3 regions of the Pseudomonas sp. 1928-m genome follow, and region 1 is predicted to be linked to each of the others. Evidence: riboswitches for the same ligand, from Rfam matches in the RefSeq annotation. Region 1 holds a riboswitch; each other region holds the start of a gene.
The links. Region 1 has a riboswitch for cobalamin ahead of P3C18_RS01190 (TonB-dependent receptor). Riboswitches for the same ligand answer to the same signal wherever they lie in the genome.

Region 1 (4,796 bases):
CACGCCCAGCGCCTGCTGCTGTGTAATGGCCCGCGCTGCACCCGGCGTGGTGCGCTGGAGTTGTGGAAAACCCTGCGCCTACGCCTCAAGGCCGCCGGCAAACTGGAGTGCGAGGGTGGGGTGCATATCACCCGCACGCAGTGCCAGTTCCCCTGCGACCTGGGCCCGACGGCCAGCCTCTACCCGGCCGGCGAGTGGTTTCGCGTGCGCGATGAGGCCGAGCTGATCCGCCTGGTCGATGAGCGGCTGGTGGCTGGCCGCGCCGTGCCTGAGCTGCGGATTGATCAGGGTTGAGTCGCTGTGCCACGCCTGGTGGACAAGCTTCGCGTTGTCCACCCTACGCTTACGCCTTGATCAAGGCTGAAAAGACCGCTGTAGAGCCATTCGGCAACAGCTAAAAACTTGACGCGGATCGGCCTGAATGGTCATATCCGCGCCGTTTCAGGTGTCTTACGCCGCCGTGCGTAAGGTTAAACGGGAAGTCGGTGCGCCCTTTGGGCTAGTCCGACGCTGCCCCCGCAACGGTAAGCGAGCGACGTCATCACGATGCCACTGTGCAGTTTCTGCATGGGAAGGCGATGGCTTCATGACCCTCGCGAGCCCGGAGACCGGCCTGATTCTTAGGGATGTTGCACGCTGCCCGTTATGCAGCGGCAACTCCCAACTGTTTGGCAACCCGCGGTGGGCGGGCGTTGACGCCGATCGTGGGTGCCTGCGCGCCCGTGTTTTGCTGTTGCGCGTTTCCATCGGGATTGCCGTGCCTATCCCTTTTGCGATGGAAGCATCATGGCGCGCTATCCCCTGTCTCAACTCTCTGTTTCCCTTGCCCTGTGCCTGGCCGGTACGGCTGTGGCGGGCGAGTCCCCGGTCAATCTGCCGGCCACTACCGTGCAGGCCAAGGCTGCTGCGGAGGGCGCAAGCGATCTGCATACGCCCACCAGCAGCGGCTCGCGCCTGGGCCTGAGCGCCCTGCAAACCCCGGCCAGTACCAGCAGCCTGAGCGGCGCGCAGGTGCGCGGGCGCAACAACCTCAGCGTGCAGGAGGCAGTCACCCGCACCCCCGGTATCAGCAGCATCGGTAGCCCTGGCAATGGCGGCACCGCGCTGTCGGCGCGCGGCTTTACCGGGCACAGCGCGACCATGCAGCTCTACGACGGCACCCGCCAGTATGTCGGGGCCGGTACGGTGACCTTCCCGGTCGACACCTGGTCGGTGGAGCGCGTCGACGTGCTGCGCGGCCCGGCCTCGGTGCTCTATGGCGAAGGCGCAACCGGCGCGGTGATCAACGTGGTGCCGAAAAAGCCCTTTACCGGCGCCATCAGCAACCAGCTGCGCCTCGGCTACGGCAGCGATGACCGCCGCCAGGCCGCGCTGGACAGCGGCGGCTCGCTCAGCGATGCACTGAGCTACCGCCTCAACCTCAATCAGCAGGCCGGCAATGGCTGGGTCGATGATGGCGAGTCGCAGAGCCAGGCGATAAGCGCAGCACTGCGCTGGGATGCCAGTGATGCGCTGAGCTTTACCCTGTCCCATGATCAGGGCGATCAGGACCCGCAGCGCTACCTGGGCACACCGCTGGTCGCTGGCAAGTACCGCGAGAGCCTGCGCGAGCGCAATTACAACGTCGAGAACGCCGAGGTTCGCTACAACGACCAGATCACCCGACTGGTCAGCGACTGGCGCATCAACGACGCCCTGACTGCCAGCAACCAGCTGTACTACATCAAGACCCAGCGCTACTGGCGCAATGCCGAGTCCTACCGCTGGCAGCCGGGTGATCAGGTCAAACGCAGCGATTTCTACGAGATCAAGCACACCCAGGAGCAGGTCGGCGACCGTCAGACCTTCACTCTGGAGCACGCCCTGTTCGGTCTGGATAGCCGCACCGTGGTGGGCGTGGACTACAACCGCATCCACTTCGCCCGCCAGCATGATTTCGGCAGCAGCTTCACTGACACAGTGCCGCTCGCCGGCAGCGGTGGCGGTCAGTATCAGAGCACCGATCCGCTCGGCTACGGCCCGCGCGAACGCAACCTGGCGCGGCAGTTCTCGCTGTTCGCCGAGAACCGCACCCAGCTGACCGAACGCCTGTCGCTGGTCAGCGGCGTGCGCCGCGATCAGGTGCATATCCAGCGCGACAACCTGCTGACCGACAGCAGCGCCGACCGCAGCCTGACGGGCGATAACTGGCGCGCCGGGCTGGTATTCGAGGTCACGCCGGAGCTGTCACTATACGGCCAGTACGCCACCAGCACCGAGGGCGTCAGCAACCTGCTGACGCTCAATCCGACCCAGCAGCAGTTCGACCTGAGCGAAGCCAAGCAAACCGAAATCGGCCTTAAGCAGGCGTTCTGGAATGGCCAGGGCGAATGGACGCTGGCCGCTTACCATATCGTCAAGGAGAAGCTGCTCAGTCGCGCCACCCCGACTGCGCCGACCGAACAGATTGGCCAGCAGTCTTCCGATGGTCTGGAAGCCACATTGGAGCTGGCGCTGGGCCAGGGTTGGCAGGTGTCGGCCAACGCCGCGTGGGTGCGCGCCGAGTACGACGACTTCCGCGAGGCCAGTGGTGACCGCAGCGGCAATCGGCCGACTAACGTGCCACGGCGCACCGCCAACCTGTGGTTGAGCAAGGCGCTGAGCGAGCAGGTGCAGGCCGGTGTCGGCGCGCGTTATGTCGATTCGCGCTACGCCGACACGGCGAACAATGTGACGCTGCCGAGCTACACCGTGGTCGATGCCAACATCGGCTGGCAGGTGCAGGCGGACGTACGTCTGGGCCTGGAGTTGAACAACCTGTTCGACCGCCAGTACGCCACCACCGGCAGCAGCGATGGCCAGCAGTGGTACCTGGGTGCGCCGCGTTCGTTGTTCGTCACTGCCGATTACCGTTTCTGATGCCGCGCTTGCAGATCAGCGAGCTAGCCTGGTCGCCCAATGGCGAGCAGGCCTTGCTCGATGGCATCGAACTGGCGGTCGGCGATGGCCAGCTGGTCGGCCTGATTGGCCCCAATGGCAGCGGCAAGACCAGCCTGCTGCGCTGCGCCTACCGCTTTCAGCGGCCCGATCAGGGCTCGGTGGAGCTGGACGGCGCAGCGCTGTGGAGCCGTTCGCCGCGCTGGTGCGCGCAGCGGGTGGCGGTGGTGCTGCAGGAGTTTCCCCAGGACTTCGGCCTCACTGTGGCCGAAGTCGCCGCCATGGGCCGCACGCCGCACAAGGGCCTGTTTGATGGCGATGATCAGACCGATCTCGCTCTGGTCGAGCAGGCGCTGGCGCGGGTCGGTTTGACTGAGCACAAGCGCCAGGCCTTCGCTCATCTCTCCGGCGGCGAGAAGCAGCGTGTGCTGCTGGCCCGCGCGCTGGTGCAGCAACCGACGCTGCTGATCCTCGACGAGCCGACCAACCACCTCGACCCGCGCTACCAGCTGGAGCTGCTGCGGCTGATCAAGACCCTTGGCCTGGCGACCCTGGCCAGCTTCCATGACCTCAACCTGGCAGCGGCTTTCTGCGACCGCCTGTATGTGCTCGACCATGGCCGCGTGGTGGCCAGCGGCACCCCAACCGAAGTGCTGACTGAAACACTGCTGGCCGAGGTGTATGGCGTGCAGGCGCTGGTCGACCGTCATCCCCTCGCGGGGCATCCGCGTATTACCTGGATCAATCCATGAAGCGTTTTCTGCCTTACGCCCTGTGCCTGCCGCTACTGGGCCCCGCCCTGTCCGCCCAGGCGGTTACCGTCACCAGCTGCGACCGCCAGCTGACCATCGAGCAACCGCCGCAGCGCGCGGTGAGTCAGGACATCAACCTGACCGGCATGCTGCTGGCCCTCGGGCTGAAGTCGCGGATGGTCGGTTACAGCGGCATCAGTGCCTGGAAAACCCCCAACCCCGAGTTGATGGCGCAGCTGGCCGATTTGCCGGAGCTGGCCGCGCGGCACCCGTCACTGGAAAACCTGCTCAACGCCGAGGTGGATTTCTTCTTCGCCGGCTGGAACTACGGCATGCGCGTCGGTGGTGAGGTTACCCCGGCCAGCCTCGCGCGTTTCGGCATCCCGGTGTACGAGCTGAGCGAGTCCTGCGCCCATGTCATGCCACGCCGGGTGGCCAGTCTGGAGGATGTCTACAACGATCTGCATAACCTCGGCCGCATCTTCGCGGTTGAGTCGCGCGCCGAGGCGCTGGTGCTGGGCATGCAGCAACGGGTGGCGGCGGTGCGTGAGCGCCTGGCCGACAGCGGCCGGGCGCCACGGGTGTTTCTCTACGACAGCGGCGAGGAAAGCCCGTTTACCGCCGGCCGCCTGGCCATGCCACAGGCGCTGATCGAAGCCGCTGGCGGGCGCAATGTGATGGATGAGCTGGCCGCGAGCTGGGTGCGCGTTGGTTGGGAAGCGGTGATCAGCAGCGACCCCGAGGTGATTCTGATCGTCGATTACGGCGAGCGCAGTGCGGCGCAGAAGCGTGATTTCCTGCTGCAGCACCCGGCCTTGCAGGGGCTGACGGCGATCCGTGAACAGCGCTTTGTGGTGCTGCCGTATCTGGCGGTGACGCCAAGCCTGGATAACGCCGCTGCCATCGAGACCCTGGCCGCCGCGCTGCACCCGCAGGCCTTTGCCCAATGATTCGTAGTCCGCGCGCTTACCGCCTGTTGCTGCTGGTGCTGGCCTTGGCGTTGGCGCTGTCCTGCGCCGCCTCGCTGGGCTTTGGCGCAGCGCCAGTGCCCTTGATGCGCGTGCTGGAGATTCTTGGCCAGCGCCTGTTTGATCTGCAGCCGGCGCAGGCCGTGAGCAGTGCCCAGGA
Region 2 (4,796 bases), on a different contig from region 1:
TTGAAATTGCCTTGCAGGTATTCCGAGTCGGTAAAAGTGTACTGCCCGCCGATGCTCAGGCGGGCGCTTAGCTGGCGTTCGGCTTCCAGCAGCAGGCCCTGGCGACGGGTCTTGTCCAGGTTGATGTTGGCTCCCATCCCGGCATTGGCCTGCGAGTCGTACATCAGTTCGTCCTCCAGGTCGAGGCGATACAGGCTGGCCTGGTAGCGCTGCAGGTCGTCCTGCCATTCGGCTCCCGCCTCCCAGGACACGCCAGTCTGCGGCTTGAGGTAATCGACGCCCGGCAGTACATAGCCGTTTTCATCGACGTTGGCCCAGCGCAGCACGTCTTCGCGCTTGATAAACAGGCGCGCATGCTCGGCCGCCTGCCAGCTGAGGCCCAGGCTGCTGCTGCCCTGGTTATCGGTATGAGTCTTGCCCGCGCCGTGCTTGCGGTCTTCGGCCTGGCTCTCGCGGTAGCCTGCGCTAAGGCTGAGGCTGCTGCTCAGCGGCTGCACCCACTGGCCGTACCAGTCGCGCTGGGTCTGACGGAACTCGGTGCGGGTCAGGCTGTTTTCATAGTCGTTGTTGATATGGTCATGCCCCAGCAGCCATTCACTGCGGCCGAGGGTGCTGTCGAGGTGCCCGGAGAAGCGCGGGCTGATGCTTTCCACCCGCGTGCCCTGGTGGTAGCGGCTGCCCCAGGACGAGCCGATGCCGTCCTGATCGCTGTGGCTGTAATCGAGGTTGGCGGCGAGGTTGTCGTGCAGCTGCTGTTGCAGGGCGAGGCGGTGCAGCTGGGTCTTGCTGTCGAACCAGTCGCTGGAGGTGCTCTGCTTGCGGTCGGCGCGGCGCTGGGCGCTGCTGAGGCTGCCGGGGTAGAGCAGCTCGTCGTCCACCGTCTGGTATTCGTAGAGCGCATGGCCGCCATCGTGGTCATAGCGCAGGCGGGCGAAGGCGTTGCTGTAGCTGGCGTTGTTGTGGTCACGGTAGTTGTCGGCCGTGCGCGACTCGCCGCTGAGGAAGGTGGAGAAGCCGCCTCCCAGGGACTGCGCCAGATGGCCGCGAAAGGCTTCGAGGTCATGGCTGCCACGAGTGGTTTCGATATAGGCCTCACTGTCGCTGGGTTGGCGAGTGATGATATTGATCACCCCACCCACCGCCTGGTCGCCATACAGCACGCTGCCGGCACCACGGATAATCTCGATGCGTTCGATATTGCTCAGTGGCACGCTGCTCAGATCCGCGCCGGCGAGTGCCGGCTGATTGAGGCGGCGGCCATCGACCAGAATCAGGGTGTTGTTCACCGCGTTTTCGCCAAAGCCACGCAGGCTGAAGGTGGCGCGGCTGCCATCGCCGATCACGTCGCGCACCTGCAGCCCGGCTTCGCCGCGCAATACATCGACCAGCGAACTGGCGGCGCTGGCTTCGATCTGCTGGCGGTCGATCACCCGGACGCTGGCCGGGGCCGGGGTTTGCAGTGGGGTGGCGCGGGTAATCACCAGCGGCGGCAGCTCGATGGCGGCGTTGGCCAGGCTAAGGCCGGGAGCAAGGGCCACGGCGAGGGCAAGACGGGACAGATTCACTGAGAAGATCCTCAAAAGGTCGAACGACTTTTGAGAAGGGCAGGGGCAAGAACGGGCGCGCGGGCGCAGCCTGAGCTTGACGGTGATGCCCTCCGCAACACCAGTCACATCCAGCAAGGCCGGTCTCCGGGCTCTCGACGTGCGCCGCCTCGCCTTCCCGGGATAATCCAGTGGCGTTGAGGCGACGTGCAGAACGGCTCTGCGGTCGATTACCGTTGCGGGGGCAGCGCCGGGATGGTTCGTAAAGAACGCACCGGCTTCCCGTTTAACGCCGCTTCACTATGGAAGGGGCGCACCTTGGCGGAAGTAAAACGCCGCGCACCTTAATGCGCGGTTGAATGAATTACAAGCAAGCCTGGCTCAGCTCTGGATGAGCGGTATTCATGCAGAAAGGCTGGAGAGACGCGCGCGGATGGCGGCTTCGATACCTGCGCCATCCAGCCCACATTCGGCGAGCATCTGCGCCGGTTTGGCGTGCTCGACGTAATAGTCCGGCAGGCCCAGATGCAGCACCGGCTTGAGGATGCTGGCGTGGGCGAGGAACTCGCTGACCGCGCTGCCAGCTCCGCCCATTACGCTGTTCTCTTCGATGGTCACCAGCAGCTCGTGGCTGGCGGCCAGCTGGCGCACCAGGGCTTCGTCCAGTGGTTTGACAAAGCGCATATCGACCACCGTGGCGTCGAGTGCTTCGCCAACTTTGAGCGCTTCACTGAGCTGCACACCGAATACCAGCAGGGCCGTTTTGCTGCCTTGGCGACGAACCACGCCCTTGCCGATGTCCAGTGGCTCCAGGCCCGCTTCGATGGCGGCATTCGGGCCGCTGCCGCGCGGATAACGCACCGCCGCCGGGCCGTTGAACAGGTGGCCGGTGGTGAGCATGCGGCGCAGCTCGTTTTCATCGCTCGGGGTCATCACCAGCATGCCGGGGATGCAGCGCAGGTAGGAAATATCGAAGCTGCCGGCGTGGGTCGGGCCGTCTTCGCCGACCAGGCCGGCGCGGTCGATGGCGAACAGCACATCGAGGTGCTGCACGGCCACGTCATGAATCAGCTGGTCATAGGCGCGTTGTAGAAAGGTCGAATAGATCGCCACCACCGGCTTGGCACCGTCGCAGGCCATGCCGGCCGCGAGGGTCACGGCGTGCTGTTCGGCGATGGCCACGTCGAAATAGCGCTCGGGGTAGCGTTCACTGAACGCCACCAGGTCCGAGCCTTCTTTCATCGCCGGGGTAATGCCGACCAGGCGTGGGTCCTGCGCGGCCATATCGCAGAGCCATTGACCAAATACGCTGGAGTATTTTGGGCCGCTGGCTTGCTTGGGTGCGGCTGGCGCGTTGATCGGCTCCAGCTTGGTGATGGCGTGATAGCCAATCGGGTCGGCTTCGGCTGGGGCGAAGCCCTTGCCCTTCTTGGTCACCACATGCAGAAACTGCGGGCCGTCGAGGTCGCGCATATTGCGCAGGGTGGCAAGCAGGGTCGGCAGATCATGGCCGTCGATGGGGCCGATATAGTTCCAGCCCAGCTCCTCGAACAGGGTGCCGGGCACCAGCATGCCCTTGGCGTGTTCTTCGGTCTTGCGCGCGATTTCCCAGGCACCCGGCAGGCGCGAGAGGATTTTCTTGCTGCCCTCGCGCATGCTGGCGTAGGTGCGGCTGGAAAGGATCTTGGCCAGGTAGTTGGACAGCCCGCCGACGTTCTTGGAGATCGACATGTCGTTGTCGTTGAGGATCACCAGCATATTGGCGTTGACGTCGCTGGCGTGATTCAGCGCCTCGAAGGCCATGCCTGCGGTCAGGGCGCCGTCGCCAATCACCGCTACGGCCTTGCGCCGCGAACCCTGAATGCGCGCCGCAATCGCCATGCCCAATGCCGCGCTGATGCTGGTGCTGGAGTGGCCAACGCCAAAGGTGTCGTACTCACTTTCCGAGCGCCGCGGGAAGGCGGCGATGCCGTCCTTTTGCCGCAGACTGCCCATCTGTTCGCGGCGGCCAGTGAGGATCTTGTGCGGGTAGGCCTGATGGCCGACGTCCCACACCAGGCGATCATCTGGGGTGTCGAAGACGTAATGCAGGGCCACGGTCAGCTCAATTACGCCGAGGCCCGCGCCGAAATGCCCGCCGGTCTGCCCGACCGTATACAACAGGTATTGGCGCAGCTCGTCGGCCAGGGTTTCCAGCTCGGCTTCGCCCAGACGGCGCAGCTCGTCCGGCGTGTTGGCGCGGTCTAGAAGGGGCGTCAGCGGGCGCTCACGGGGAATCTCGTGGAAGGTCGTCGGCATCAGGCAGATCGTTATAGGTGTAAAAGATGCGGCAGTTTACCCGAAGCGCCGGAAACTGCCCAAACATGGTTCGGCTCAACGTAACCCGTAGCCCGGATGCAATCCGGGGAATGTTCTCCGAGGCTCCCCGGATTGCATCCGGGCTACGGTATGTGGGCTACCAGGTATCGATGCAGCGCTTTTTGCCCTCGCGGGTTGCAGGCTTGGGCGCGGCGTTGAGGCCGCGCAGCAGCCAGGCGCGGGTTTCCAGCGGGTCGATCACCGCATCAATCTCGAGAAAGCTGGCCATATTGATGCCTTTGCCGTTCTGGTAGGCCTTGGCTACCAGCTTGTCGAACAGCTGTTGGCGCGCGGCGGGTTCTTCCACCGCCGCCAGTTCCTTGGCAAAGCCCAGGCGCACTGCGCCCTCCAGGCCCATCGCGCCAAACTCGGCGCTGGGCCAGGCGATGGTAAACAGCGGCGAATGGAAGCTGCCGGCGGCCATGGCCTGGGCGCCCAGGCCGTAGCCCTTGCGCAGCACCACGGTGAAAAACGGCACGGTCAGGCTGGCGGCGGTGACAAACATGCGCGAGACGTGGCGTACCGTGGCCTGCTTCTCCGCCTCCGGGCCGACCATAAAACCGGGGGTGTCGCACAGCGACAGCAGCGGGATATCGAAGGCGTCGCACAGCTGCATAAAACGCGCGGCCTTGTCGCCGGCCACTGCGTCGATGGCACCGCCCAGGTGCGCAGGGTTATTCGCCAGCAGGCCGAACGGCTTACCTTCGATGCGGATAAACGCAGTGATCAGCCCCGGTGCGAACTCACGGCGCAGTTCCAGCACCGAGTCGCGGTCGGACAGGGTGGCGATCACCTGGCGGATGTCATACACGCGCAGGCGGTTTTCCGGAATAAGGTGGCGCAGCTCGCGTTGATCGGCGCAGCTCCAGTCGCTGAGCGCGCCCTGGAAGTAGC
Region 3 (4,796 bases), on a different contig from region 1:
ATCACCGGGCCGGCATTGGGGCTGTCCCACAGCGGCGCCTGGGTACGCCAGCAACGCAGCGCCAGCATGGTTTTACCGAGCAGCGCATAGGTCAAGGCGACCAGCCGTGCAGGCAGATAATTGAGTGCATCGTCGATCTTCGCCGCGGCCCAGCCGAAGCGTTCAAAGCGCTCATTGCGATAGCCCCACATGGCGTCCAGAGTATTACTCAGGCGGTAAAGCACCACGCCCGGCGCACCGGCAATCACAAACCAGAACAATGCAGCAAACACTGCATCGCTGCCGTTTTCCAGCACCGACTCGCTGCCAGCGCGGGCCACACCCGTGGCGTCCAGCTGCGCGGTATTGCGGCTGACCATATAGCCAACCCGCTCGCGCGCCAGGCGCAAATCACCCAGGCGCAGCGCCTGGGCCACCGGCATGGCATGCTCGCCCAGGCTTTTCAGGCCAAGCGCGGCGTACAGCGCAAGAATTTCCACCGCCCAACCCAGCCCGCTGATCTGGCTCAACAGCCAGGCCAGCAGGGTCAGCGGCAATACCGCCAGGCACCAGGCGCTGACGCCATGGCTGCGCCAACCGCCGCCCGCCGGATTGAAGCGCTGCTCGATACGCTCGGCCATACGACCAAAGGCCACTAGCGGATGCCAGCACTTGGACTCGCCAAAAATCGCATCCAGGGCGACCCCGGCGCAGGTGCTGAGAACCAGGCTCATGGCGTGCCCCACTGGTTCTCAAACAGCAACTCACTGAGCGGTCGTGGCTCGGCCCAGCCTTGCTGCACCAGCATCGGCGCCTCATAGAATTCTGTCACCGGCCCCAGGCACAGCACCGCCAACGGTTTGCTGCCGGCCGGCATGCCGAGCAAATCCGCCAGGGCCTGGGGCTCGAACAGCGAAACCCAGCCCATACCCAAACCCTCGGCGCGGGCAGCCAGCCAGAGGTTCTGAATCGCGCAGGCCAGGGACGCCAGGTCCATTTCCGGCAAGGTGCGCCGGCCAAACACATGGGCCTCGCGGCCCTCCATCAGAGCCACCACCAGCAGCTCGGCGCAGTCGCGGATGCCCTCGACCTTGAGCTGCATAAACTCATCGCTGCGCTCGCCCAATGCTTCGGCGGTGCGCAGGCGCTCCTCCTCCACCAGGCCGTGAATCGCCTCACGCAGGGCCGGGCGGGTGATGCGAATAAACCGCCAAGGCTGCATCAGCCCGACGCTGGGGGCCTGATGCGCGGCTTCGAGCAATCGCGCAAGCAGCTCCGGTACCACTTCACCACCGCTGAAATGGCGCATATCGCGGCGCTCAGCGATGGCGCGATACACCGCCGCACGCTCCTCAAGGCTGAAGGCCTGCTCGCTCATGCCGGCGCTCCGGGCAGAAACAGCGCGGCAGCTGCAGCCGGATCGGACGGCAGATAGAAGTGGATATAGGAGGCGGTCATTCGGCCCTGGCGATAGACCGCCTCACTGGTGCGCTTGTAGTTCGGGCATTCGCCACGGGTCAGCGGTTGCAGTGCGCTGCTTAGCGCCGAGTAGTGGAAACTGTGGCCGCGCAGCAACCCTTCCGGCAGCTCAGCCTGTTGCAAGGCCATGGCGGTCATGCGCGGTTGCAAGCTCGCCTCGCCACTTAACAAACCGAGCATCTGCCCGCTGGCGCCCTGTTTGTCGGTCAGTTTGTCGAGTAGATAGAGCATGCCGCCGCACTCGGCATGAATCGGCTTGCCGGCTGCATGGTGCGCGCGAATCGACGCGGCCATGGGCTGGTTGGCCTCAAGCGTGGGCAGATGCAACTCTGGGTAGCCGCCGGGCAGATACAGGCTGTCGATATCGGGCAGTTGCTGATCGCTGAGCGGGGAAAAGAACGTCAATTCAGCGCCCAGCTCGCGCAGCAGATCGAGGTTGGCCTGATAGAGAAAGGCAAAGGCGCTGTCGCGCGCCACGCCAATCCGCACGCCATTAAGCAACCGCGCGGGCCTTGCCTGCTCAGGTGCGGCAAAGCTGACCGGCGGCGGTAGGCTGGTATCGGCACTGGCGGCCAAGGCATCAGCGGCGGCGTCCAGGCGCGCATCCAGGTCGACCAGCTCACCCGCCTGCACCAGACCCAGATGGCGACTCGGCAAACCGACTTCGGCGCTGCGCGGCAAGGCGCCGTACCAGCGGATCGAGGCCGGCAGCGCGTCGCGCAATATCTCGCCGTGCCGCGTGCTGCCAACCCGGTTGCCGAGCACCCCGGAGAACGGCAGATCAGGCTGAAAGGTCGCCAGACCATGGGCCATAGCACCGAAGGTCTGCGCCATGGCCGAGCCGTCGATCACCGCCAGCACTGGCACACCAAAGTGCCGCGCCAGGTCGGCCGCAGACGGCGTGCCATCGAACAAGCCCATCACCCCTTCGATCAGAATCAGATCAGCTTCACCTGCGGCTTCCCAGAGCAGCTTGCGGCTCTCCACGGCGCCGACCATCCACAGGTCGAGTTGATACACCGGCGCGCCGCTGGCGCGGGCGAGGATCATCGGGTCGAGAAAGTCCGGGCCACACTTGAACACCCGCACGCGCTTGCCCTGACGCGCATGCAAACGCGCCAAGGCGGCGGTCACCGTAGTCTTGCCTTGGCCGGAAGCCGGTGCGGCGATCAATAACGCCGGGCATGAACGAGCGCTGGTCAAAACTCGACCCCCTTCTGCGCCTTAACCCCGGCCTTGAACGCGTGCTTGATCAGGCTCATCTCGGTGACGGTATCCGCCGCCTCGATCATCCCCGGCAGCGCGCCGCGACCGGTTACCACCACATGCTGCAGCAACGGCCGCGCTTCGATGTCGGCGAGCACCGCGTCGAGTTCCAGATAGCCGTATTTCAGGGCGATATTCAGCTCGTCGAGCACCACCAGGCCGATGGCCGGGTCATTCAGCAGCTGCGCCGCCACCGCCCAGGCTTCGCGGGCCTTATCGATATCGCGCTGGCGATCCTGCGTCTCCCAGGTAAAGCCCTCGCCCATTACGTGGTAGCTGACTTCATCGGGAAAGCGGCGGAAGAAGGTTTCTTCGCCGGTGCTGGCCGCCCCCTTGATAAATTGCACCACGCCGACCTTGAGGCCGTGACCCAGGGCGCGGGCGACCATGCCAAAAGCGCTGCTGCTCTTGCCCTTGCCATTGCCGCTGTGCACCAGCAGCAGGCCGTACTCGTCCTGGGCCTGGGCAATCTTTTCATCGATCAGGGCTTTCTTGCGGGCCATGCGCGCCTTGTGCCGGGCGTCACGTTCAATCGATTCAGTCATCGCGCTGCTCCACCGCCACAGGGCGATCTGGCTGGAAAAAGCACGCGGGGATAGGGACAGCGCGGGCCTGCGCATAGGGCAAACCACACGCCAGCCATCGCCCTCCGCGATGCCGTGGACTGCAACAGGCCGGTCTCCGGGCTTGTGAGCGAACCTTGCGGTTCTATACCGCGCCTTCCCATGCTTGAGCACAGTGGCAATAGCGGCGTTTGACTCACTTACCGTTGCGGGGGCAGCGTCGGAATAGTTGGCGTAAATGCACAACGCACCGACTTCCCAGTTTCACCCCGCGCACGCACAGCGTCGGGGGCACCTGTTACAAGGCGCGAAGGGTAGAGAGTTGGTGCCGGAGCGTCAAACCGAGATGCAGTGAAAAGTCTTTAATAGTACCTAAGCGAGCTGACTGCCCTGTTGCACTCACACACTCAGCCCCCTTTGCTACGCAAGTAATTTGCATTCTCCGACCGCTCATGGGTTACCGCATAATCCAGCGCACTCCAACCGAGGGAGTCTAAATCCCGTAGACGTGCGCCAGCCTCAATCAACAGTGCCATAACGGCCAAATCTGCATGCTGGGCAGCATGCATCAACGGAGTGCGGAGGCCATGCTTTATGTCATATACACAAGGCTCACGCTCTATCTCCTCAATACTTTTATACGAGCGATTGGGATCAGCACCACGCTCAAGCAACAAGCTGACTACTTCAGGCTGAGCATTCTCGATGGCATAGAACAGAGCAGTTTTACCAAAGCCATTGGCATAATTAATCGACGCTCCTTTATCCAACAAATAGATCAACGCGTCACGATTACTCAGGGCAAAGAACAGTGCTGACTCGTCGCCACGATCAAGACTATCGAGACGCTCGGCTAGCATCTGAATAATCGCTAATGGCGCATTACGAGAAAGAGCCAGCTTCAACGCTTGATCAATATCCTCGGCGGCCGGTTCCTCATCCAATGCAGCAGCTACTTGCTCAGCTTCAAGTATTGGCGCATTAGCTGCAGTAGCCAGAGCCGACAATTGCTTAGGGCGAGTGCTAAATGAGCTGGAGCCAGGAAATGCCCCCGCAGCGCGCATGTAGACCAACCCCATGACTTTATTTGCCAACGACCTGGCTTTTGCCTGATCTAGCCCCATAGCACGATAGTGATGCTCAAGTAGCGGTTCGGTTTGCTTACGACTCTGGATAAACGCCTGGCGTAATCTATAACTCGAAGGGCTCTCGACAGCCCACGCTGCAAAATAAGAATCTTGTACTTGTGGGTCTGTCAGCCACAGATTGGCATCAAGAAACAGCCGTGGCGCAATGCCGGCCTTCAACAGACCAAAGTGGTAGTAACGCCACTGCGCATAAATGATCGTTCCGGTACACACACCAGGCTGCGGCTGACCTCGAATTTTCTCAGCTAATTGCAGGATATCTGCCATAAAAGGCAATGCCGCTAACCCTGCACCACAGGTGTAATCGACCTCAACAGGCGAGCCATGCCCTGAGCCCAAATCAATCGACTCAACAAAAACC

Region 2: another riboswitch for cobalamin. It lies ahead of P3C18_RS11540 (TonB-dependent receptor); the one in region 1 lies ahead of P3C18_RS01190 (TonB-dependent receptor).
Region 3: another riboswitch for cobalamin. It lies ahead of cobO (cob(I)yrinic acid a,c-diamide adenosyltransferase); the one in region 1 lies ahead of P3C18_RS01190 (TonB-dependent receptor).

Annotation. Positions count from the first base shown of each region.
Region 1 is NZ_JARIXO010000001.1:267,737-272,532, forward strand. It holds gene P3C18_RS01185 ((2Fe-2S) ferredoxin domain-containing protein) at 1-294, shown strand, start outside; cobalamin riboswitch at 427-632, shown strand; gene P3C18_RS01190 (TonB-dependent receptor) at 787-2,898, shown strand; gene P3C18_RS01195 (ABC transporter ATP-binding protein) at 2,898-3,668, shown strand; gene P3C18_RS01200 (ABC transporter substrate-binding protein) at 3,665-4,618, shown strand; gene P3C18_RS01205 (iron ABC transporter permease) at 4,615-4,796, shown strand, end outside.
Region 2 is NZ_JARIXO010000002.1:441,308-446,103, reverse strand. It holds gene P3C18_RS11540 (TonB-dependent receptor) at 1-1,565, opposite strand, end outside; cobalamin riboswitch at 1,665-1,880, opposite strand; gene dxs (1-deoxy-D-xylulose-5-phosphate synthase) at 1,947-3,842, opposite strand; gene P3C18_RS11530 (carboxyl transferase domain-containing protein) at 4,000-4,796, opposite strand, start outside.
Region 3 is NZ_JARIXO010000004.1:62,734-67,529, reverse strand. It holds gene cbiB (adenosylcobinamide-phosphate synthase CbiB) at 1-713, opposite strand, end outside; gene bluB (5,6-dimethylbenzimidazole synthase) at 710-1,357, opposite strand; gene P3C18_RS14165 (cobyrinate a,c-diamide synthase) at 1,354-2,661, opposite strand; gene cobO (cob(I)yrinic acid a,c-diamide adenosyltransferase) at 2,658-3,269, opposite strand; cobalamin riboswitch at 3,379-3,601, opposite strand; gene P3C18_RS14155 (ankyrin repeat domain-containing protein) at 3,695-4,796, opposite strand, start outside.